Regions from separate parts of the Paenibacillus sp. YSY-4.3 genome, predicted to be linked through region 1. Evidence: riboswitches for the same ligand, from Rfam matches in the RefSeq annotation. Region 1 holds a riboswitch; each other region holds the start of a gene.
The links. Region 1 has a riboswitch for cyclic di-AMP ahead of ACYUJT_RS24975 (C40 family peptidase). Riboswitches for the same ligand answer to the same signal wherever they lie in the genome.

Region 1 (5,739 bases):
CCATATCTCGGTCGTTCTAGTCACTATCGCTTATGCTGTCGGCTGGCTCTGCTACAGCTGGTTCATACGCCAAACTGTACTGTTCCTGCAATTCGGCTACTTATTTAAAGGCAATGCCTGGCCGTCCCTGCTCCTTTGCTGGAAACATCTCCTGCCCGGCCTTGGCATCTCCTTTATCCTTGCAGCCTCTTGCTCTATCATATTCATCTTATTCGGCACGGCATCATGGGTCTGGACCGGTCTGCTGGCCCTCATTTTGCAGCAAACATACCCATTCTTCCGCAGTGTTTTCAAAATATGGAAAATATCCTCGCAATATTGTCTATGGCAACAAAAAAGTTAAAATTTCTTCATCTTCTCCCCTCCCTAGAGCCACAAGGCCTCCGCGCATGCGCGGAGGCCTTATTCTATGCTTACTATATAATTCTCGCAATTTAACCATTGCCAAATGATCCCTGCCTTGTTACAATAACAACAGTACTTTTTAAGTAACAGATTTGTAATCATTTCTGTCATAATTCACAAGATGCATGACAGCAGTGTCGAATAAGTTACACATGGTGTTAAAATCACAGCCGAATTCCCGTCACCAGGGAAACGGGGGAACCATTTTGGGTGAATTGATCTCGCTTCAGAGGGATCATAGGGGACCTTCAACCCGAACCCTTAAGCTAACCTCGCAGGCATTGGAAGGAGCATAACTTCTTTGAAGAAAAAGTTGGCTGTAGCAGCTATAAGTTTGTCCATCCTGTTCACCTTAGGGGCTGGCAGCGCTTTCGCAGACTCTAAACTGGATACAACTATTGATTCCGCACTGGGCACTAAATATGTATCTGGCGGTACGAGCACCGATGGCTTTGATTGTTCCGGATTTACCTCTTACGTATTCAAGAGCCTTGATATCAAGCTGCCTCGCACATCGGCATCCCAATACAATATGGGAACAGCTGTCAAGAAGGATGAGCTGAAGGCCGGGGATCTCGTATTCTTCAACACTTCCGGTAATGGAGTGTCCCATGTTGGCGTTATGGTTGATGGCGAGAGCTTCGCCCACGCTTCAACGAAGAAAGGGGTAATCATTACCAAATTAAGCGATGATTATTATGTCAAACGCTATGTCGGTGCCAAACGCATCATGAGCACGGACAAGTACGAAGAGGTTGCGGTTGATAGCCAAGATCATGACGATGTAGAATAATACGTCCAGAAAACCTGTAGAGTGGTTCCTTGCCGAACCCGCCTACAGGTTTTTTTATCCCTCAAAAGGCACAGGATAACTTTACCAACATGCTGCAGCAGAGCCTTTCTTGCAAAAGATGGCCGTTTTTGTTAGAATAACCAAAGTGATAAGTTACAATCTTGTCATCATTGTTGTAAGTCGTTTCGTTTCGGGTGCATACAACTAGATAAGCCGAATTCCCGGCACCCGGGAAACGGGGGAACCATTTATGGGTGAATTGATCTCGCTACATAAGAGATGATAGGGAACCTTCAACCGAATCCTTAAGCTAACCTCGCAGGCCTTGGAAGGAGCACAACATCTTGAGAAAGACTTTGACAGCAGCGGCGACGAGCTTGGCTATTCTTCTTACGTTGGGGACAGCAAGCGCATACGCCGACTCGAACACGACATTGAACAAGACGGTTAATGCCGTCTACGGAACACCTTACAAATTCGGGGGAACGACCACAAACGGTTTTGATTGCTCCGGATTTACAAGCTACGTCTTTAAGAAAATGGGTGTTAAGCTGGCCCGCGTATCGTCAGCGCAGTACAAGCAGGGTACGTCTGTTGCGAAGAATCAGCTTCAGGAAGGAGATCTCGTATTTTTTAATACGACCGGCAAAGGAGTATCTCATGTCGGCATTTATATCGGCGATGGAAAGTTCGCCCATGCCTCTTCTTCTAAAGGAATCCGTACCGATAAATTAAGCAACAGCTACTACAAGGAACGTTATGTCGGAGCGAAACGGATCCTAAGCAAATACGGCTATTCTACCCACGCCGCCCAATCCTAATCACCTAGCCCATTTATGTCTACTGCTTTTACATAGCCCGACAATTCCTGCCAGAATTGTCGCGGCTTTTTTATTAGGACTTAATCGCTCTATCTTATTAACGAAGCTTCAAGGAAAAAGGTTGCAGGCATACACGCCATAGGTACTATTTATCAACGCCCCACTAAACCGTTTTCACTATAAATAGATAACTCCGCCTCCCACGTTAAAAATCTCTCGGCCAGAGCCTTTACAATAAAATAAAATCCCGTTACAGTGTTGATAAAACGATCGCGCCGGCGAAGTTCCATGGCACGGCATTCCCATTTGTACAAGGAGGCGCAAGATGGATAAACGAGATATTCAGTTTAAAATCGTTCCTATGGAAGAACGCCATGGGGAAGCAATCAGTACTTGGCGCTACGACTCTCCCTATGATATCTATAGCTGGCTGCCTTGGGAACAAATGAAGGCTCTTGATGTTGAATTCGGCAATCCGGCCTTACGGGCCGAGCAGTATGTATCCATTCTAGACGAGGAAGGAAATTTGGCCGGGTTCGCCCAATATTTCCCCATGGAGAACGTCACAAGACTCGGGATCGGGATGAGGCCCGATTTATGCGGTCATGGTTTGGGTAAGTCCTTTGTATTAACGATTGTTAAAGAGGCGCAGCGACGCGCACCGTCCGACGTCATTGATCTTGAAGTGCTTACCTGGAATACGCGGGCTATCCGCGCTTATCAGAAATCGGGTTTTGTCATAACCGATCTTTACGAGAAAATGACCCCCGGCGCAATATCCAAGCCGTATTATTGCATGGTATATCGGGGTGAACGCTTATAGCCTGGCCTACAAAGCGTCTGGGAGCGCCTGCAAGGCGGTCTCAGGCATTTATGTGCCATTAAGGGGTTATCTCCTGAAAGGCGCTGCACGGCTTGTTTCCGGCGCGCTGTGAGGATGCTCATAATATATTGTGACTTTTGAGCAATTATACGGGGAATTCGTTGCTTTTTTTGTCACAAATGCTATGATCAAATAGCATGTTCCGTTATAATAATAAGGTAGCTTACATAGGAGGGACGATTGGAATGCAAAAGTGGGTTATGAGCGGGCTATTCTTTGTCGCGTGTGCACTAGCCCTGGTGCTTATCTTTACTTTGCCCGGTAAAGATCAGGTTGCTCAAGAAAATAAGACGCAAATGCCTGAAGTCACATTAAACGCAGAGCAAGCGGAAGCCGTCGTCAAAGCAAACTGCATCAGCTGTCACGGAGACCAACTGGAAGGCTTGGCTGGGCCGAATTTGCAGCATATTGGGGCCACCATGTCAACCGAACAGCTTTACAAGATCATTTCGAAGGGTAAAGGCTCCATGATGCCTGCCTTCAAAGATAAGCTGCAGGACGAGGAAATCGCGAACGTCGCGCTCTGGCTTGCCGAGAAGAAATAATAAGCATGATAAAGACACGCCCACTAGGATACTTAGCGTTCCCGGTGGGCGTGTCCTGTATTTAGTCCAATACCATCACGGCTATAAGCTTTTTTCAGGTGAATTCATTTTATCGAATGCTTCATTGTATTGCTCTGCTTCCTTAATATCTATGGCCGTGATTCCACCTGCTTCCCATGATGTCAAACGAAGCGTAACTGTCTTGTAATCGATCGTAATGAAGGGATGGTGGTTAAAGGCCTCTGAAATAGCCGCGACCTCGTCCACAAAGGCTATGCCCTTCATAAACTCGGAGAAGGTAAATTTACGAACGATCCAGCGTCCCTCTTCCAGCTCCCATCCTTCCAACTTTTCCAAATGCGCCTCAACTTCTTGTGGTGTAAACGGCATGTTCTTTTCCTCCCTGTTCTTTTTCAAGAACTTCCAAAACTATGTAGTGCTCACTAGTACCTTTAATGCACAAAGCTTTATAGGTAAATTAAAAAAATTATACTTTTGGATTATTGTTATTCTTCCCAGGCCCTATTCATGCCTAACGCCAGGAGATGATTACCTGTTCCTAACTTCATATTTTACCACGCCCTAAGGCGCATGCAAAATCATTAATTCCGCTAAACCAGCTTCACTGAGGTCAGCTCCTCTTCGCCAATCAATACATTGATGCGATGAGCCTCCGGGTCATAAATGACGACCCCGCTGCCTACAGTGATCACTGGCTCAGAGCCCAGCCCGAAGAATAAATCCTCAGCCAACGCTTCCAGCACCTCATGTTTCTCTTCCTTGGACAGTCCCTTCCATTCGTCAGGCTCCATCTCAAAGAAAACATAGCAATCCGGAATACGGCCGACTGCCTCCGTAAATTCCGCCAAAATAAATTCATATTCCCTTCCGTGCTTTACTCCCACGGGCGATTCGCTCCCTTCACGATCTCCTAAATAGACCATTGTCTTATTATAAACGAAAATACCACTTAAAAAAAAAAGGTTTTCTGTCGATAAAAAGGATAACCGTTTATTTTCAATGGTTCCGTCTTTTCGCAAGGATGCTTAAAGACGAAAAGCAAGGCTTCAATTTATCTCAAGGACGAGGTGTATAATGGAAATTTCATCACTCATCGGTATTATTCTCGGTCTAGTCGCCGTAATTCTGGGGATGTTCCTTAAAGGAGCTCCGATCGTCAACTTGGTTAATAACCCGGCGGCGTACATCATTATCTTGGTAGGAACCGCAGCGAGCCTGTCCATAGGCTTCCCTTCCTCGGAATTGAAGAAGATTCCAAAGTTGTTCAAGAAGTTATTCGTCAAGCAAAAAATGATCAGCAAGGCAGAGCTCATCTCGCTCTTTATGGAATGGGCTACCGTTACCCGGCGCGAGGGGCTCCTGGCGCTCGAATCCAAGGTTGAGGAGATTGATGACGATTTCCTGCGCAATGGTATGCGCATGATCATTGACGGTAATGATCAGGAGTTTGTCAGCGATGTACTTGCTGAGGATATTGCAGCAACCGAAGAACGGCATCGGGCAGGTGCGCTCATATTCTCCCAAGCCGGGATGTACGCTCCGACCCTCGGGGTACTCGGGGCTGTTATCGGGCTGATCGCTGCCCTTGCAGATATGTCCGATATGGATTCATTGGCGCATGCGATTGCTGCCGCCTTCGTTGCGACACTGCTCGGTATATTCACCGGTTATGTTCTATGGCACCCAATTGCGAATAAGCTGAAGCGCCTTTCGAAGCAGGAAATCGAAATCCGCCTGATGATGGTGGAAGGACTGTTGTCCATTCAATCTGGTGTCTCAACGATTGCCATCCAACAAAAACTGGCTGTATTTCTGACTCCATCGGAGCGCGCCGGTCTATTAGACAAGGTAGGTGAATCCGGTGAGCAAAAAGACTAGGCAGGAGCCCCACGAGGAGCATGCTGACGAATCCTGGCTAATTCCTTATGCTGACCTGATGACGCTCCTTCTGGCTCTATTTATTGTCCTCTACGGCATGAGTTCAACTGATGCCAAGAAATTCGAGGAAATGAGCCAAGCGTTCGGCAGCGTCCTTACTGGCGGAGTTGGCGTGCTCGATCAGAACTCCTTCGAAAGCAACACCAAGACTAACCCGATAGCCAAGGATTCATCCGAAGGCTTGATAAAGAAAAATGAGCTTATGCGCAAAGAGCAAGAGAACCTGGAAGCTCTCAAGAAACGTCTGGACAATTACATTAAAGAAAATGGATTGACGACGCAGCTCGACACGCAGCTCAATCATTCACGCCTTATGATTACGATTAGCGACAA
Region 2 (5,739 bases), on a different contig from region 1:
CTGCGCGACCAAATCATGAGCATCGATGCGATGATGGAGAAGCAGAAAATTACGATGGCTGACGCCAAAGACCGTGATGTGTTCGGTTATGCCGTTGATAAAGGCTGGATGTGCGTGCAAATATTATATATGCGCCAGGGAAAAATGATCGAACGGCATGCCTCCGCGTTTCCGTTCTACGGTGAAGCCTATCAGGATTTCCTGTCATTCGTGACGCAGTATTACAGCGATAACCCGGCACTGCCCCAGGAGATCTTGCTTCCGGCGAAACCAGCCGGCACGGAAGCGGGCGCAGACGGCACGGAGGCGGATGTCAAAGAAGCCGCAGACGCGATCAGCGGATCAGCAGAGCTGCAGCAGTGGCTTGGCGTCAAGACGCTGGTGCCGCAGCGGGGACTGAAGCGGCAAATGATTTCTATGGCCGAGGAGAACGCCCGGGTGTCCCTAGAGGAGAAATTCCGGCTCATTGAGCGGAACGAGGAGCGTACCTCGAAGGCAGCTGAAAATTTAGGCGCTGCTATCGGGTTAGAGTCGCTATCGCGCATTGAGGCGTTCGACAACTCCAACATTCAGGGAACGAACCCGGTATCCGCCATGGTCGTGTTCATCGATGGAAAGCCGGCGAAGAAAGAGTACCGGAAATACAAAGTCCGCACTGTAGAAGGGCCGGATGATTACGAGACGATGCGGGAAGTGATTCGCCGCCGCTATGAGCGGGTGCTTAAAGAGAATTTACCGCAGCCTGACCTGATCGTCGTGGACGGCGGGAAGGGTCAAATCTCAGCAGCAGTGGACGTGCTGGAGAACGAACTGGGTTTGTTTATCCCTGTATGCGGGCTCGTTAAGGATGATAAGCATAGAACCGCCCAGCTCATGGTGGGAGATCCGCCGGAGCCGGTTCATCTGCCGCGCGACAGTCAGGAGTTCTATCTCCTGCAGCGCATTCAGGAGGAGGTTCACCGCTTCGCGATCACTTTTCACCGCGAGCAGCGGGCCAAGTCAATGGTGGCGTCGCGGCTGGACGCGATCCCAGGCATCGGGGAGAAGCGGCGCAAGCTGCTGCTGAAGCACTTCGGTTCGCTCAAAAAAATAAAAGAGGCCTCCGTCGAAGACTTTCGGCCTCTGTCGATCGGCGACAAGCTCGCCAATCAGATTATTAATGCCCTTCGGGATGAGGAGTCGTAAACTGCGGCTCCTCTTCTTTGCGTTGTACCGGCGGAATGCTTCCCCTCCGGCCCGGTGGGTTGAATAAGTAAATGACGTAAGCTACGATCGCCGGTAGAGCGATGTAAACGATCCCTGCAGTCCAGTTCAGCGTCCCGCCCATCATCATAAGGCTGAGCGACATGAGAATGCTGTTGAAGATGACATGCGTGAACATGGCGGTAATATAGCCGTAGTGCAGGAAAACAAAGCTGAACAACAGTCCGATAATCGTCAGCTCGATCGGGCGCGAATAGACGGGATATATCGGATACAAGGAATGTCCAAACGCCCAAATCATCGACGATATCAAGCTGGCTATAAATGTACTGCGGAAAATTTTCTTCAGCATAGGGATGCCGAACAAGCGATAGACCGCTTCCTCGCCGATTCCCGCGACCCAGGCGAGCAGGGGGAATAGGACGGGGTAAATCATGTTGTAGGCCGACTGGGAGGCGTCAGTCGTTGACCAGGTGCCGAATGTCCGCTCCAGGATGAAAAAAATGACCGATTGCGCCCCGAGCAGGACTAAGGCCCACAAATAAGCGCTTTGCATTGAGAACAGCACATGCCGTCCGTATTCCGGTTCTTTGGCTCTGGCCCATAGATTCAGCCCCTGCTTGCGCCAGAGTCCGTCTCCTCCGATCAGGGAGAAGTAAATGGAGGCCGATATAACCAGGGTGAGTGCGCCCTGCACGATGAAGCCAATGATCAGAATGCCGGTTCCGAGCCCGTCCTTCTGCAGCAGCGGAAGCATGTTAACCGCTCCGACCATCGAGAAAACAAAGTAAGCAGAGGACAGAACCAGGCCTCGTAGGAAAGAAGAGAACGGTCTAGTCTTCACACTGTAGATGATCGCCAGAATACCGAGCACGAAGGTGAACAGGGCATAGCCGACCCAGGTGAACCAGTTGGCCAGCTTCTTTTGGCCTTTTACATAGTCCAGGTGACCGGCAGGAGGATCGAAGTAAGCCTGCATGGAGGAGACGCTTCCGTCTTCGAAGCGGAATTCGATCAGCCCGCGGGACAGGCCGGCTTCAAAACCGGGTACCCCGTAGATAAGCCCTGATTCGCTTTCTGCGCTCTCGATCTTCAGCTTAGCGGGATCAAAGTTAAACGCTTTAAGGTAAGGAGCGGCAAGGCTAGCTTTGTCTTCGGGCGTCAGGCCACCTTCCGTTACCAGCAAGCCCTTGCCGCCCTCTATGCCTTGCTTCTGAAGCAGCTCTCTGGTGGCGCTGCTATAGGTCTCAATGCGTTCGAATCCGGCTACATTGCCGCCATACATGTTAACGTCCACAGTTAAGGCGCTAAGGATACCGCCGGGTTGTTCGAAACGAACGCGAAACACCTCAAGCGGAAACTGCTCATCGTAATTTTTCATATAAGCATTCATTAGATTTTCGTGGGACAAATAACCATATATATCCGATCGAGATTCGTATGTAACTATAGCATGGTCCAATGATACAGGCAGCTCCAGCGTGGAGGCGGCAAATTCGGCAGCGAGTTCCTTCGCCTGCTGCTTCGTGATCGTCTTCTGAATTTGCTGCAACGAATCCGGCGTGGCCATCGGCAGAATCTGTACGGCTAGAAAAATGAGGAAGCCTACGGCGGCCAGCACCCGAAGAGTGTTGCGCTTCGGCGCTCGCCCTGGAGACGAAAAGACTGATAACATTCAAAAACCCCTTTGCAATAGTGTAAATGGATATCATTGTAAAGATACCATAAGCCTTGAGCAATCGCCAGAAAGCGAACGAGCAAGGGTAGTAAACAGGCAATAATTCCGCAAAAATACAGCATGACTCAGAGAATGAAGGGTGGCAAGCTCCGTTTCAGGCGGCAAAGGTTATTTTCATGGTATTTCGGGTAAATCAAGCTTTGTAGTGAACGTTAATTAAGCTTATAATCCAATTCATAGAGATGGGATGAAAATGAAATGAAAGATATGAAAAGAATATCAGCCGAATTTCCAGTGGAAAACGGGGGAACCAATTTTTTGGGGTGAATTTCTCAGGCCCTGCACGGACGCGAAAGTCCGGCGCAGGAGGTGAATAGGGCTGCTGTGCAGGCCCGAACCCGTCAGCTAACCTCGTAGGCGTACTGCAGCAGGAACCATAACCGAAAGGGCTCTGGATTTCCAGTGCTTTTTTCTTTTGCCAAAGTGTCCATAATAATGGGTATTAATATTCAGATATGCAGATCAAGACAAGAAGAGGTGAGCAGGGTGCCGTCACGATGGTTTAAATTATCTCCACCGCGTATATTGGTACTCGGTTTTGCAGCGATTATTTTGATCGGGGCGCTGCTACTAATGACGCCGCTCGCCAATACGACCGGGGAATCCCTTTCTTTCGTAGACGCGTTGTTTACGGCGACCTCTGCCACTTGCGTTACCGGACTTATCGTACGTGATACGGGAACTTATTTTTCGACATTCGGCCAAATCGTGATTATTACGCTTATTCAAATCGGGGGACTCGGTTTCATGACGATGGCGACTCTCTTCTCCCTTGTGTTCAAGCGGCGGATTTCGCTGCGGGACCGCCTTCTGCTGCAGGAGGCGATGAATCAGAATACGATGGAGGGCATCGTCCGCCTCATTCGCAAGGTGCTAATGTACTCCTTGATCATTGAGGCTAGTGCTGCCGTATTGTTTGCGATTCGCTGGGCGTTTGACATGCCGTTTGGACGGGCCGCTTACTATGGAATTTTTCATGCGGTTTCTCTGTTCAACAACGCTGGCTTCGATTTGTTCGGAAATTTCCAAAGCCTGACGGGGTATGTGGACGATCCGCTCGTTAACTTCGTAGCGATGTTCCTGGTCGTATCGGGCGGCCTCGGCTTTATCGTGCTGTCCGAGCTCGCGGACTTCCGCCGCAGCCGTAAGCTGTCGCTGCATTCCAAAGTAGTTCTGTCCATGACGGGGGCGCTTATTGTCATCGGGGCTATCGTGATCTTCATATTTGAATTTACCAATGCGAGAACGATGGGATCGTTGGATTGGAGCGGGAAAATATGGGGCTCGTTCTTCCAATCCGTCAATTCTAGAACGGCCGGTGCGAACTCGGTAGATATCGGGGCACTTCGCCAGGCCACCCAGTTCTTCATGATCATCCTGATGTTCATCGGCGCATCTCCTGGCTCGACGGGCGGCGGGATCAAAACGACGACGTTCATGATTTTGGTAGGCGCGGTCATCTCCATGATTCGCGGCCGCAATGATTTGGTGTTATTCCGTTATCGCCTGTCCCAAGAGCGGATTTTCAAGGCGGTGACGATTACGATGCTCGCCCTGTTCCTGATCATTGCAGTAGCGATGGTGCTGTCGACCACCGAAGATGCGAGCTTCCTGAGCATTTTGTTCGAGACGACGTCCGCTTTTGCCACGGCAGGTTTAACGATGGGGCTGACGCTGGATTTGACCGATATCGGCAAAGTCATTTTATGCTTCATGATGTTTACTGGCCGCTTGGGTCTTTTGACGTTGGCTTATGCGCTTGGTCCGAAGAAGGGGAAGGAATTGTACCGCTATCCCGAAGGGAAAATGATTATAGGATAGGAGTTTGACCAATCAATGAAAATGCAGCAGTTTGTGGTAATCGGCCTGGGGCGCTTCGGCTCCAGCCTAGCGCTCGAGTTAATGGATTTGGGGTACGAGGTGCTCGGCATCGACTTGAACGAAGAGCTGGTGAACGACATGAGCGCTTATTTGACCCATGCCGTCATGGCTGACGCTACGGATGAAGAGGTGCTGAAATCGCTAGGCGTCCGCAACTTCGATTGCGGCATCGTGGCGATCGGCAGCGATATTCAGATGAGCATACTGACGGCGATTCTGCTCAAGGATTTGGGCATCAAGCAGGTTGTCGCCAAGGCGATTTCTGTCCTGCATGGCCGGGCACTGGAGAAGCTTGGCGTGGACCGGGTTATTTTTCCGGAGAGGGATATGGGGGTTCGCGTTGCGCATCAGCTTGTGACTCCGAATTTGCTCGATTACATCGAGCTGTCGAAGGAGTATAGCATCGTCGAGCTGAGGGTACCTGAATGCCTTGCCGGAAAGACGCTGGGCGAGATCAATCCACGCGTGAATTACAGCTGCAGCATAGTTGCTATCCATAAGCAAACGGGAGTCATTGTTGCCCCTACCGCGATGGATGTGCTGAATGACGGAGATATTATGGTCATGATCGGTTCTAATGAGAATATCGATAGATTTGAAGCTGTCATTAACGAGGACGAGTGATCGATAAAATAGTAAAGGAAGCTGCAGTCCAGCCGGGAGGGTCGGATGCAGCTTCCTTTATATTTGGTGTTTTATTTGGTGCGTTATTTTAAGCGGACTTTACTTCAGCGCTTCGGTATAGCCACCAGCAGATGAAGGCCGCGCCGATGGAGATGGCGATAGCGAAATGGGGAGGGAGGATATCCACCAGCGTTTTGGCCGTCGCATCGATGAGAGTAGGATTGTTCGTACGAAGAGCATCTAAACTCAAAATATAAACAATGATCAATCCAACGCCCCAGAACAAGCCGAAC
Region 3 (5,739 bases), on a different contig from region 1:
ACCGATTGATGTCATATAGAGCACCGTACTCCTGGCCGAAACCAAACGTTCCCGAGGCCATTACCACCGGATTTTTAAAATGAACGCCAGCGATGCTGCACGACATGTCGATCATTCGAACACCACCTCCTCCGCCAAAAACACCGGTCCGTCCGTGCAAGCCTTTCGCCGTTTATCCCGGCACTTTACGCTGCACACGAGACAAGCCCCGATTCCACAGGCCATTCGATTCTCCAGCGATACGTATACATTGGCCGGGCTGGCCGATTCCTGCTTCCTGCGCTGAACGGCTTTGAGCATGGGTTCTGGTCCGCAAGCAATAATCGTATCATAAGCATCAAAATCGACCTGCTCCAGCACCATGCCGCCTATGTCCACAATCACCTTGCCGCTCGTCGCTTCTTCGAATTGCTCAACCCAATAAGCCTCCCGGCTAAATCCCAAATATACGTCCGAGGCTGAATATTCACGAAGCGCATAAAACAACGGAGCTACGCCAATGCCTCCTCCGACCAGAGCAATTCTCCCGCCAGCCAGAACTTCCGGAAACCCGTTTCCGAACGGACCATCCAGTTGGAGTTCATCTCCTGGCCGCAAAGCGCTAAAAAGCCTTGTCCCTTCACCCGCTACCTGGTACAGAAACTCAATGCCGCCCTCGTCCCGGTCAAAGATGCTGAGCGGCCTGGAGAGCAGAGGATACTTATCCCAAGCCCGTACCATATAGAATTGACCCATCCGTCCCGTAAACGCTCCTGCCGCCTTCAGCCTGAATATGTTCGGGGCTACTTCTACATTTGCCATGACTTCTGCCATGCTTCTCACCTCTCTAGCGAATAAGCGCATCTACTGCTTCACTGCTTTATCTAAGATGCTATTTTTGGGTGGGCTAGTCTGTGACAATTAGCACACCTTTGCGAGGGAGGTCATATTTATGTGAAGTTTTGGGCATACCAGTAGATAACAATTCAGCGATCAAAGGAGAAGGTAATCCATGTCCAAACTCATCAAGGCGCCGCTCGTATGGCTAATGTGCCTGGCGCTTGTTACGGGAATGACCCCCGCATCCGTCGAACCCGTGCCAAATCCGGAACCCACCTCCTCCGAACAAACCGTGAATGCCGAAGCAAAGCCGTTAACGCTGGGAGAGCTCCGGCGGAAATACTCAGAAACGTTTAAATTCAGCGGTCCTGAGGTTAAGCAGGTCGCCCTGACCTTCGATGATGTTCCCGATCCCCGCTTCACCCCGAAAGTACTGGATATACTGAAGAAGAACGGCGTAAAAGCCACTTTTTTCGTCGTTGGCAGCCGGGCGAAGAAGCATCCTGAGCTGCTGCGAAGAATTCACCGTGAAGGACATATCGTCGGCAACCATTCCTACAGCCACCCTTTGTTTAAGAAGAAATCCGTCCAAGAATTCAAAAGTGAAATTGAGCGAACTGAGAAAGTGATCGAACGGATTATCGGCTATAAGCCTCGCTTCATTCGTCCGCCCTACGGAGAAATTAATGAGGATCAACTCAAATGGGCCAAGCAGCAAGGCTACAAAATCATTAACTGGAACGTCGATTCTCTCGATTGGAAAGCGCTCAGCAAAGAAAAGGTAAAACGTAACGTGCTCAGCGCCGTCGGGCCGGGATCGATTGTGCTGCAGCATGCCGGCGGCGGTACGGGTTCCAATTTGACGGGAACCATCGAAGCCCTGCCCGATATCATCAAGGTGCTGCGGAACCGTGGCTACCGCTTTGTAACGATCCCCGAGCTGCTATCTTATAAGAAAGCTTTGTAAGCGGACATTGCTTGCAATGCAAAAAAGGACTTCCATGCGGATCTCGCAGTGGAACGTCCTTTTTAAGATAAATAGTTTAAATCGTGACCAGGCTGATATTAATCCAAAATATAGAGCGTGACATCCTGAAAACCGAACTCGTTAACCTTCTGCGGGCTCGCCGGAATGAATATATCAATCCGGTCGCCTTTGATTGCGCTGCCCTGATCGGTTGCCGTGGCGACGAATGCATTTTTCGGCAAATCGGAATGGCTGTGTCCAGTGACTAGCACTTTCGTGCCCATCGGAATGACATTTGGATCAACAGCGATCGTTCCGAGCTTCAAAGGATTGCCGTAGTAATCGACGGCGCCCCATTTCCCATTTTCACTGGCTGCTGCGGAGTAAGCCGTAGCTTTGACTTTTTTCGTAGATTTGTAGTTAAACGATTTGCCCCAAGCCTGCACTACCCGGTCCGCAGAAAATACCTTAAGCGTGGACAATGTTTGGATTTCGCTGCCCGAAGCAGAAAGCGCCTGCATGTTTTGACCTGGAATCGTAATTTTCAAGCCCTCGTAAATATTCGTTGCTTCTATGCTTGGATTAGCTTGCATAAGCTTGTCCAAATTGACTCCGTACTGCTTGGCGAGAAAATAGAAGGTATCTCCACTCTTTGCCGTATGTACTGAATCCGCATATGCTGGCACGGCATGCAGTGCTCCCAACAACCCTGCTGCAATCACCGCAGTCTTAATCCCCATCCCCAATTTATGAAGACCTTTACGCTGTTTAAACATGATGCTCCTCCTTTAACTTTGCCTGCGGAGTTAGTTGTCGGATTCGGAAAAAAGGATAGCTCCCGGCGCCGGATTATGTAGCGCTTCACCCCGAGACAAGCCAAGCTGTTACCTTTGCATTTGCATCGCTTGTCATAAATCGTCCCCCGCACCTGCCTTAGCAGTGTTTCGGCCGTTATGAATATATCACAACTTTGTAACCTATGGGCCATGCAAATGTTACCAATGGTATAAAAACCAACATTTATCAAGGAAATACAATGACGGAAACCATGACAAAAAATTTAATTTTTACCCGCCAACGCAAAAAGGCATGACCAGTCGGTCATGCCTTTGCCAATCTATCTAATTACAAAACTTTGCTTAAGAAATCCTGAGTCCGCTGATTCCGCGGCGAACCGAACACCTGCTGCGGGGTGCCCTGCTCGATGATAACGCCTTGATCCATAAACAAGATGCGGTCGCCCACCTCGCGGGCGAAGCCCATTTCATGCGTAACGATTACCATCGTCATACCGCCCGTCGCCAGCTCCTTCATGACTTCAAGCACCTCGCCCACCATCTCGGGGTCAAGTGCGGAAGTTGGCTCGTCAAACAGCATCACATGCGGCTCCATCGCCAGGGCGCGGGCTATGGCAATGCGCTGTTTCTGGCCCCCCGACAATTGGGACGGATAAGCCTTGCTCTTGTCTTCCAGTCCAACCTTGCGCAATAGTAAAAGCGCAAATTTTTCTGCGTCCTGCTTGGTCTGCTTTTTTACCTGGACTGGAGCCATCATGACGTTCTCAAGCACCGTCTTATGAGGAAACAGATTAAAATGCTGAAACACCATCCCCATCTTCTCGCGGGTTTTGTTAATATTATGACTCTTGCCGGTAATAAGCTCTCCCTCGAAATAGATTTCACCGCTGGACGGCTCCTCCAACCGGTTCAAGCAGCGCAGGAACGTGCTTTTTCCAGATCCGCTCGGCCCGATGACGACGACGACCTCGCCGCGGTTGATTTTCAGGTCAATGCCTTTTAAAATATGCAGCTGACCGAATTTTTTATGCAAATTTTTAACGGTTATCACTAGCCTGCAACCTCCTTTCGAAACGACCCAAAATGCGGGAAAGCGTAAAAGTTACGATAAAATACATCACAGCAACGATCAGGAACGGCATCATGCCGTTATACGTAATCCCTTGAACAGCACCCGCCTGGAACATAATCTCGGTCACCCCGATAAAGGATACGATCGACGATTCCTTGACGATAACGACGAACTCATTGCCGATGGCCGGCAGCACGTTTTTGATCGCCTGCGGAATAATAATGAAACGCATCGTTTGTCCCTGCGTCATCCCGAGCGAACGCGCCGCTTCGCTCTGACCTCGGTCCACACCCTGAATGCCCGCACGGAATATTTCCGCCAAATAAGCCGAGCTGTTAATGGACAGCGTAATTGCTCCTGATTCGATTGGACTGAAGGCAATGTCGAACATGTATGACAAGCCGTAATGAATGATCATCAACTGCACAAGCATCGGCGTCCCGCGTAGAAACTCAACCCAGGCATGCCCGATAAATCGTACGATCCCCCATGGCGACATCCGGATCAAAGCGACGAGCAATCCGAGTATGAATCCGAATAATACGCCTAACGCAGCAAGCAATAACGTGTACTGCAGCCCAGTTAGAAAATAACTGCGGTATTCCCAAAACATCGTTCCAAACTCAGCAAAAAAGTTCATAACCTATCATACCTCCAATTAAAGCGCCCATTTCTTAAAAAAACAGAAAAATAGCGAAATTGCTCCGCTATTTTCTGCCAAGTTGTCTTATCATCGCATAGCCAACGCCAAGTTATCTAATGGACAGATCGCTGGCTTCTTGCACGAATTTCTCAATACTGCCGTCCTGAATCAGACGATCCAATGTGGCATTCACTTGATCAAGCAGCTCCTTATTGCCCTTCTTAATGCCTACGACGTAGCCTTCATCCTCAGTTACCGGCTCCGCATCCGTAATGACGATACCATCCACGTTCTTCACGAACGATTCGGCGACAGGCCCCTCAATAATTGCGACATCTACGCGGCCCGAGTTTAACTGCATAATGATGTCAGAAATCTTCGCCAGGGAGGTTAGCTTCGCACCCGGAATATCTTTGGCGATGTCCTCCTGGATCGAACTCTTCTGAACGCCGATCTTGAGGCCTTCCAGCGATTCAAGCGTAGAATATTTATCTTTATCCGCCGCGCGCGCTACGACAGCTTGCTTAGCGTTGTAATAGATTTGCGACATCTCGATTTCTTTAGCACGCTCAGGTGTCGGGCTCAATCCGGAAATGACCATATCCACCCGGCCACTGCCGAGCTCATTAAGCAGAGAGGAGAATACCATATCCTTGATCTCGAGCTCTGCCCCTATATCCTTAGCGATTTCTTTGGCAATCTCTACGTCAAAACCGACGATTTGGTCTTCCCCTTTATCGTTCTTGATATGGAACTCATATGGCGGGAAGTCGGCGCTCAATCCGAGAACCAGCTTCTTTGCCCCTGGCGCATTAGTTCCCTGCGAGCTGTTCTTCGCTTCCTTATCTTGTCCGCAAGCTGCCAGCATAGTCGTAAGCAGCAGCACCGCCATCAATAATGTACCCCATTTTTTCATTAATCTCTCTCCTTGCTAGTTATAAAAATTATCATCGTCTCATGATTTCACTGGGCTAATTATAGATCATTATGCATATATATGCAAAAGAAATTTTCGACAATTTTCTTTCATTTTTTATTCATCTATTATACCCACGGTCAATTGCCCTTCTTCATGCTACATAGTCAGTACACGAGTAGGACATTCACAATTACCATTCGAATCCATATTTCAACCCACTCATTTCAGTTCATTGATAAAAGCAATGAGCTTCATCACACTATCGCGTTACCTTAATCAACCATTTTATGCATGCAGAACCGCGAATTCATGGCCTCCCCTTATTCAGGGAATAATGGTTCATACCAAGGGAGATTTGTTTATTAATTAGCTGTAGTACGATGTTAAGGAGGTGGCCGCATGCTGCTTGAAGCTTTGTACCACGTGCCTCGCGATAAATGGGCTTATGCTTATAATCCGACAACGATTCATTTGCGTGTGCGCACCAAAAGAGACGATATACAGCAAGTATTCGCCATGACC
Region 4 (5,739 bases), on a different contig from region 1:
CATCCCACGGTATAGAATTAGCAACCAGTACAGCCGGGTTTGCAGCGGCAGGTCATTCGCCTCCAGGAACCAGGGGATATCGCCCTGAATAAATTTCAGATAAACGATATAGAACGGGTCCATCTCGAAGCCGAGAATGTCCTGCTGTGTCGCCAGAGCCAGCATCGATTTGCCTTGCCCGAACAGATGGTATTTCTTGAAAATGTCCCGTACTGAGGAATTGACCTCGCGATCGCCTACCGATGGATTCATCACGGATTTCGGCTCCCCGACGGTCAGGCTGTATCCGTATCCCCGCACCGTATTAATGCGGATATGCGCCCAAGGAGTCAGCTTCTTCCGCAGGCGATAAATATGATCATCGACCGTCCGCTCTACCGGGAACTCCATCGTCCAGACCTGGTCCAGGAGATGTTCGCGCGTAAATGCCCGGTCGCGGTGGCGATACAAAAATTGCAGCAGCGCGAACTCCTTCGCCAGCAGCTCGATGCTCTCGGCACCCCATTTTATTTTGTACCCGGAAGGATCGAATGTCAGTCTCTCCATAACTACCCCTTCTCCAAATGTCTTATTAGATTTATCATAATCTATCACCGCCATCCTGAGAAATGAAAAGCGTGCAAACGATCAGGATACAAACAAAAATCCCCGGAGGATGCAGCCAAATATTACTTCAGGCCGCTCCTCAGGGGATGGTCACTATGATTTATATGTTATAGCATAGCAGGCGTGCGTTTTCTCTTCTGCGGTAAATCGGGCATTTCGTTCACGGAGACAACTTCATCGGTCTTCTTCTCGGGCTGCCGCCAATACTGCTCATTGCCGGGAAGATCGTCAAACCAAGCCGCATCCTTAGGGCAATCGAGGATCATCAATTTGCCGTAATCCCCGTCGCGGGACTGGTGGTACTTCAAATAGGCCTTGCCGTTTTCAATCGCGAGAATTTCGATCTTGCCGGACGTATGGCTCATCGACAGCCTGACTCGTTTACCCAGACCGGATGTCCGCGCCTTTGCCTCCTCGACGATCCGATAGACCTCTTCCAAGGAAAGGACGAAATCACGGTTCCCCGCTACCGGCCTGTTCACGAAGAAGTAGTAAGGCGTAACCCCTGCCCAAGACAGCTTATCCAGCAGCTCGCCAAGCACTACAGGGTCATCGTTAATGCCTCTCAGCACCGGGGTCTGGTTGACTACGATCGCGCCGGCCTCATGCAATGCCTGAAAGCCGCGTCTCGCTTCCTCCGTAATCTCGCGCGGATGGTTAATATGGGCCATAACGTAAATGCGCTGCTCCGGCGTAGAATAGGTGCGGATCACATCGAGCAGCTCCTCGTCCTCGTAAATGCGCATGGGATTGAACACGGGAATCTTCGAGCCGAGACGAATAATTTTAACGTGCTCAATTTCACGCAGCTGGGCAAGGATGCCCCGCAGTTTCTCCGTGGCTAGAATAAGGCTGTCCCCGCCAGTCAACAGGACGTTGTTGATCTCGGGATGCTTGGCGATATAATCGATTCCCGGCTGCACATCGGACATGGCCTCCTTCACGTCGTTGCGGAACAGGCGCTTGCGGAAGCAATACCGGCAGTACGCGCCGCATACCTCTGACACGATCAGCAGGGCGGTCGTCGTATACTTGTGCTGACATCCCGGCACAACGTAGTTGGTATCCTCGTCGGAAGCATCCCAGCGGCCATACTCCTCGAGTTCCCCCTCATTTGGAATGACCAGCTTGCGAATGGGATCCTGAGGATCATTCCAGTCGATCAGGTTCAAGTAATAATCGTTCACCCGAAATACGAATTTCTCCGTAATCGGTTTCAAACGCTCGCGCTCCTCTTCCGGAATCATAGTCAGTCTGTCCAGATTCGTAATGTACTTCGTTTTAGTCTTTGTCATTGTACATCCTCCTTCCTAGTAATCAACAAAAAAGACCCCGGATCGGGGTCCTAGACACAGCTGCGCCAGCAAGGGTCAGAAGACAAAAATAGACCCTAAAATAGGGTCTAAGAGACGTAATAAATAATCATATAACAGACCCATCCACTGCTGACGAGGTTAGCTGACGGACTCGGGTAAGATGGTACCCTACACCTCATAGGAATGAGTGATTCGCCCCAAAAAAAAGAACTGGTTCCCCCGCTTTCCTGGCTATCACCAAGAAACTAAGCGTGTGTCTATGATACGGTGTACTGACGGGATTGTCAACCTTAGGGTAATTAACAAGAGAATTGGTATAATTATAAAATTCTTAAAATTTGACGGTTAATGTTATTTTCTGTCATGGGACCGGCCATCCCCCGTTCCGGTTCAAACTTTTGCCGCAGCGGCCTATACTGCGCGGCTACTTCATAAGTCGCCAGCTCGGAGCCAATGAGTTGGCTGACTTCCGGCTTAAGCTCTCTAAACTTGCGGTGGAGCGTTCGCGCTGCTCTGCTCGTTAACCACTTCTCAAAATACCATCGATCCTCCCAAGTAGTGCAAACCTGCAGCTCATCGTATTCCGGGCAATTATCTCTGATCAGCACTTCCATGAACAGGAATCCTTCAAAAGCATGGACCGATATGGGCGTTCTGAAGCGAGCCAGCACTTCGTTTGCTTTGCCTTTTCGGACCCGGATGATCTGGATGGCCTTCATCATCACCATCATTTTCCGACCACCTCTTTCGATAGGAATATACTTAAATACTCATAGACGAAAATGGCAGCATTCCCACCGGCCTCGGCGTGACGGATCAGCGATATTCCGTGCGGCCCCTTAGCATAGACGGTCTCGGGATGATTCTCCACGATCGCTTTTACGACGTTCAGTTCTCCAAGCATAGCTGCAGCGAAAATATCCATTCGTGCCCCGTGCGCCAGCAGCAGTCTTGCAATGCTGAAATTCCCGGTATGCGACGCGGCGCCGAGGGCGCTCTCCCAATCGCCGCTCCCCCAATCGATGACCGCATGCACAAGTGCGGGCTCCTGTTTGAGCAGCCTTGCAACCGCATCATAATCTCCATGCGCGGCCACGATAAATTCCCGTACCAGCTCATGATTTAAAGGCCCTCTTGGCATGCGTTCCCCTCCTTGTCCGTTCTCTGCGAACCTCTCGTTCTCTGCTTCTGCCCATCAACAGTCTCCCATTGCCGCTCAGCCTCTCTTCGGCAAACCGCCGCACTGATAATCAGAAGCCATGATATATATACCAATGAAGTTTGATTCATCTCAATTCCTCCACCTACGTAATTGATAACCATTCTCAACGATTGATCAATTCCATTTTATTGATAATGATTCTCATTGTCAATAAGGTGAGGTGGAAACATTTGAACAGATTATTCTACAAAACTACCTAAATGGTCACTTTCGCCGGAAAATTCCTGCGCTTTCGCCATAAGACTCCAGTTTAATTATGGGGCCATGTAAATAAATTAGTAGTTGTTAGTGCCTTGACTGTTGGGACGGTGGTTTGTTAGAGATTGTTAGATCGTTGGTGGCGGCCATCCATCCAGCTCCCTGGTTTTACGAGGTCATTTAAAAACTAAATGTATTTTATACAGCTAGTTAAGCTCTTATATAAGAAATACATGCGCTAAATGTAAAACATGCAGTTAGTTTGCCTGAATGGAGCCAATTCGTCGAAATCGCTTAAAACTAAATGTAGATTTTGCAGTTAATGCCCTCTAACACGGCCAAAACCGCTAAACTAACTGTATGAAATACATCTAGTTACCTTATCCTGACCATCTAGTAGTTTAATTTATTACTGTTCAATTAAAGGGCCGTGAGGCTCTTGCATCAATTCCTTTATTCACAGCTTTTTTTCTCAAAATTCATGTATTATTGCAGCTCTTTCGCTAATCGAATCCCTTCAAGATGATTGATCTTCGTGACCTTTTATCATACTACTCAACAACAAAAAAGATCAGCCCGAGTTCCTACTCAAGCTGATCTTGTCACGCCAAAATATGCGCGGTTCGACAAAATAAATGCAACAACTAGCCCTCTACGACGATCTCCAAGTCCACGAACACATTCGGAACTTGCAGCCTAAGCTCTTGGGTTTCAGGATCATAGTGCCAGCTGCCTCCGGCTTGGTCCAGATGAACCTGACCACTAAGTCCGGGGCCGCTCACATTGATCTGTCGAGGTACGAACTCCATCCGTCTCACGTGGAGAGATAGCACATCACTGGCTGTCGTCTGCTCTGACACTTTTGGAGCAGTACCTTCACTCGCTGCCATGTGTTCCCCGACTTTGGGAGCGGCTCCAGCCTTCACTGTCCGCTGCTCCACGGCTTCGGAAGCAGCACCCCCATTCGCTGCCAACGTTTGCTCTGCTCCAAGAGCTGCCCCACTCGCTGCCGACAATTGCTCTGCTCCAAGAGCTGCCCCCTTCACAACCGCAAGTCCCTTGACGTCATACTTCAGCTGCACGGACACCGCGTTCGCACTGGATGCAACCCTTGCCGTCACGAGGTTATACGCCCCGTTCTCATAAGCATAGGTTTCAGCGTCGTCGGCATACCATTGTCCCGTGGATTCGCTTCCCGGGGCAGGAGCATATACGCTAAGCACGATCTTTGCCCCCTCATTAAGGGTCGGCTTCCAGTGCCGCTCGTCCTCGGCCAGCTCCGGAATGACCGCCCCAGCTTTCACATACATCGGCATCACATCCAGCGGCGCCAGCGCCAAAATATGACGTCCTCCGGCCATTCTTTCTCCGCTCCAATAATTGATCCATTCACCCTCAGGCAGGTACACCGCACGGGATTCCGCGCCGGGACGAAGAATTGGAGCCACGAGCAGACCGCTGCCAACCATAAATTGGTCGCATAAATTGTGAACGTTGCGGTCATGCGGATACTCCAAAATGAGCGGGCGCATAATCGGCATGCCCGTCTTGTGTGCCTCGTAGAACAAGGTGTAAAGATACGGCAGGAATCGGTAACGCAAACGGATATATTTTCGGCAAATTTCCTCAATTTCCGGGCCGAAGGCCCATGGCTCCTGATAGACCGATTCGAGCACGCTGTGATTGCGGCAGAATGGGAAAAATGCGCCTGCCTGCGTCCAGCGAGCCAGCAGCTCAGGGCTCGCATGATGACTGAAGCCCCCGATATCCGGACCGGCAAACGGCTGGCCCGACAGACCCAGATTCAGCACCATAGGAATCGACATGGCAAGGTGCTCCCAATAGCTGCGGTTATCGCCCGTCCACGTTGCCGCGTATTTTTGAACGCCTGCATAGCCTGCGCGAGTAACGACAAAAGGCCGTTTGCCCTGTAAATTCCGCTTCAAGCCCTGCTGCGTAGCCACCGACATCAGCATACCGTACAGATTATGGACCTCCCCATGGGTTTTCGGATCGCCATCGTTCCCATGAACTACGTCGAGATCCATTGTCTTCGTAGGGCTGTTGAACACCGATGGCTCGTTCATGTCATTCCAAATCCCCGCAATGCCCAGCTCCGTATAGAAACTATGGTGCTCTCCCCACCAGGTACGAACTTCTTCCTCGGTAAAATCGGGGAACGCGCTCGCACCTGGCCAAACATCGCCGATGAACACCTCTCCCTCCAGCTTCCTGCAAAAATAATCCTGACGAACTCCTTCCCGGTAAGGAAGGTAATCCGGGTCACGCTTGACGCCAGGATCGACGATCGGCACGATGCGGATGCCCATATCCCGCAGCTCCGCAATCATCTTCCGCGGGTTCGGAAAACGGACTGGATCGAACGTAAATACTCTG

Region 2: linked by a shared signal. The riboswitch ahead of ACYUJT_RS17195 (TrkH family potassium uptake protein) and the one ahead of ACYUJT_RS24975 (C40 family peptidase) in region 1 are both predicted to bind cyclic di-AMP.
Region 3: linked by a shared signal. The riboswitch ahead of ACYUJT_RS20260 (3D domain-containing protein) and the one ahead of ACYUJT_RS24975 (C40 family peptidase) in region 1 are both predicted to bind cyclic di-AMP.
Region 4: linked by a shared signal. The riboswitch ahead of ACYUJT_RS21255 (KamA family radical SAM protein) and the one ahead of ACYUJT_RS24975 (C40 family peptidase) in region 1 are both predicted to bind cyclic di-AMP.

What each region holds. Positions count from the first base shown of each region.
Region 1 covers NZ_BAABMC010000016.1:31,082-36,820, forward strand. The annotation lists gene ACYUJT_RS24965 (hypothetical protein) at 1-343, shown strand, start outside; cyclic di-AMP (ydaO/yuaA leader) riboswitch at 564-701, shown strand; gene ACYUJT_RS24970 (C40 family peptidase) at 707-1,198, shown strand; cyclic di-AMP (ydaO/yuaA leader) riboswitch at 1,400-1,538, shown strand; gene ACYUJT_RS24975 (C40 family peptidase) at 1,543-2,019, shown strand; gene ACYUJT_RS24980 (GNAT family N-acetyltransferase) at 2,345-2,842, shown strand; gene ACYUJT_RS24985 (c-type cytochrome) at 3,088-3,447, shown strand; gene ACYUJT_RS24990 (4a-hydroxytetrahydrobiopterin dehydratase) at 3,529-3,837, opposite strand; gene ACYUJT_RS24995 (hypothetical protein) at 4,059-4,352, opposite strand; gene motA (flagellar motor stator protein MotA) at 4,543-5,346, shown strand; gene motB (flagellar motor protein MotB) at 5,330-5,739, shown strand, end outside.
Region 2 covers NZ_BAABMC010000005.1:96,423-102,161, forward strand. The annotation lists gene uvrC (excinuclease ABC subunit UvrC) at 1-1,185, shown strand, start outside; gene ACYUJT_RS17190 (CPBP family intramembrane glutamic endopeptidase) at 1,157-2,878, opposite strand; cyclic di-AMP (ydaO/yuaA leader) riboswitch at 3,153-3,316, shown strand; gene ACYUJT_RS17195 (TrkH family potassium uptake protein) at 3,377-4,762, shown strand; gene ACYUJT_RS17200 (potassium channel family protein) at 4,778-5,446, shown strand; gene ACYUJT_RS17205 (DUF4052 family protein) at 5,535-5,739, opposite strand, start outside.
Region 3 covers NZ_BAABMC010000007.1:126,134-131,872, forward strand. The annotation lists gene ACYUJT_RS20245 (dihydroorotate dehydrogenase) at 1-115, opposite strand, end outside; gene ACYUJT_RS20250 (dihydroorotate dehydrogenase electron transfer subunit) at 112-813, opposite strand; gene ACYUJT_RS20255 (polysaccharide deacetylase family protein) at 992-1,786, shown strand; gene ACYUJT_RS20260 (3D domain-containing protein) at 1,885-2,562, opposite strand; cyclic di-AMP (ydaO/yuaA leader) riboswitch at 2,565-2,746, opposite strand; gene ACYUJT_RS20265 (amino acid ABC transporter ATP-binding protein) at 2,912-3,634, opposite strand; gene ACYUJT_RS20270 (amino acid ABC transporter permease) at 3,621-4,295, opposite strand; gene ACYUJT_RS20275 (transporter substrate-binding domain-containing protein) at 4,408-5,214, opposite strand; gene ACYUJT_RS20280 (alpha-glycosidase) at 5,617-5,739, shown strand, end outside.
Region 4 covers NZ_BAABMC010000008.1:104,316-110,054, forward strand. The annotation lists gene ACYUJT_RS21250 (winged helix-turn-helix domain-containing protein) at 1-546, opposite strand, end outside; gene ACYUJT_RS21255 (KamA family radical SAM protein) at 714-1,901, opposite strand; cyclic di-AMP (ydaO/yuaA leader) riboswitch at 2,035-2,184, opposite strand; gene ACYUJT_RS21260 (antibiotic biosynthesis monooxygenase) at 2,243-2,653, opposite strand; gene ACYUJT_RS21265 (ankyrin repeat domain-containing protein) at 2,650-3,063, opposite strand; gene ACYUJT_RS21270 (hypothetical protein) at 3,045-3,212, opposite strand; gene ACYUJT_RS21275 (glycoside hydrolase family 31 protein) at 3,987-5,739, opposite strand, start outside.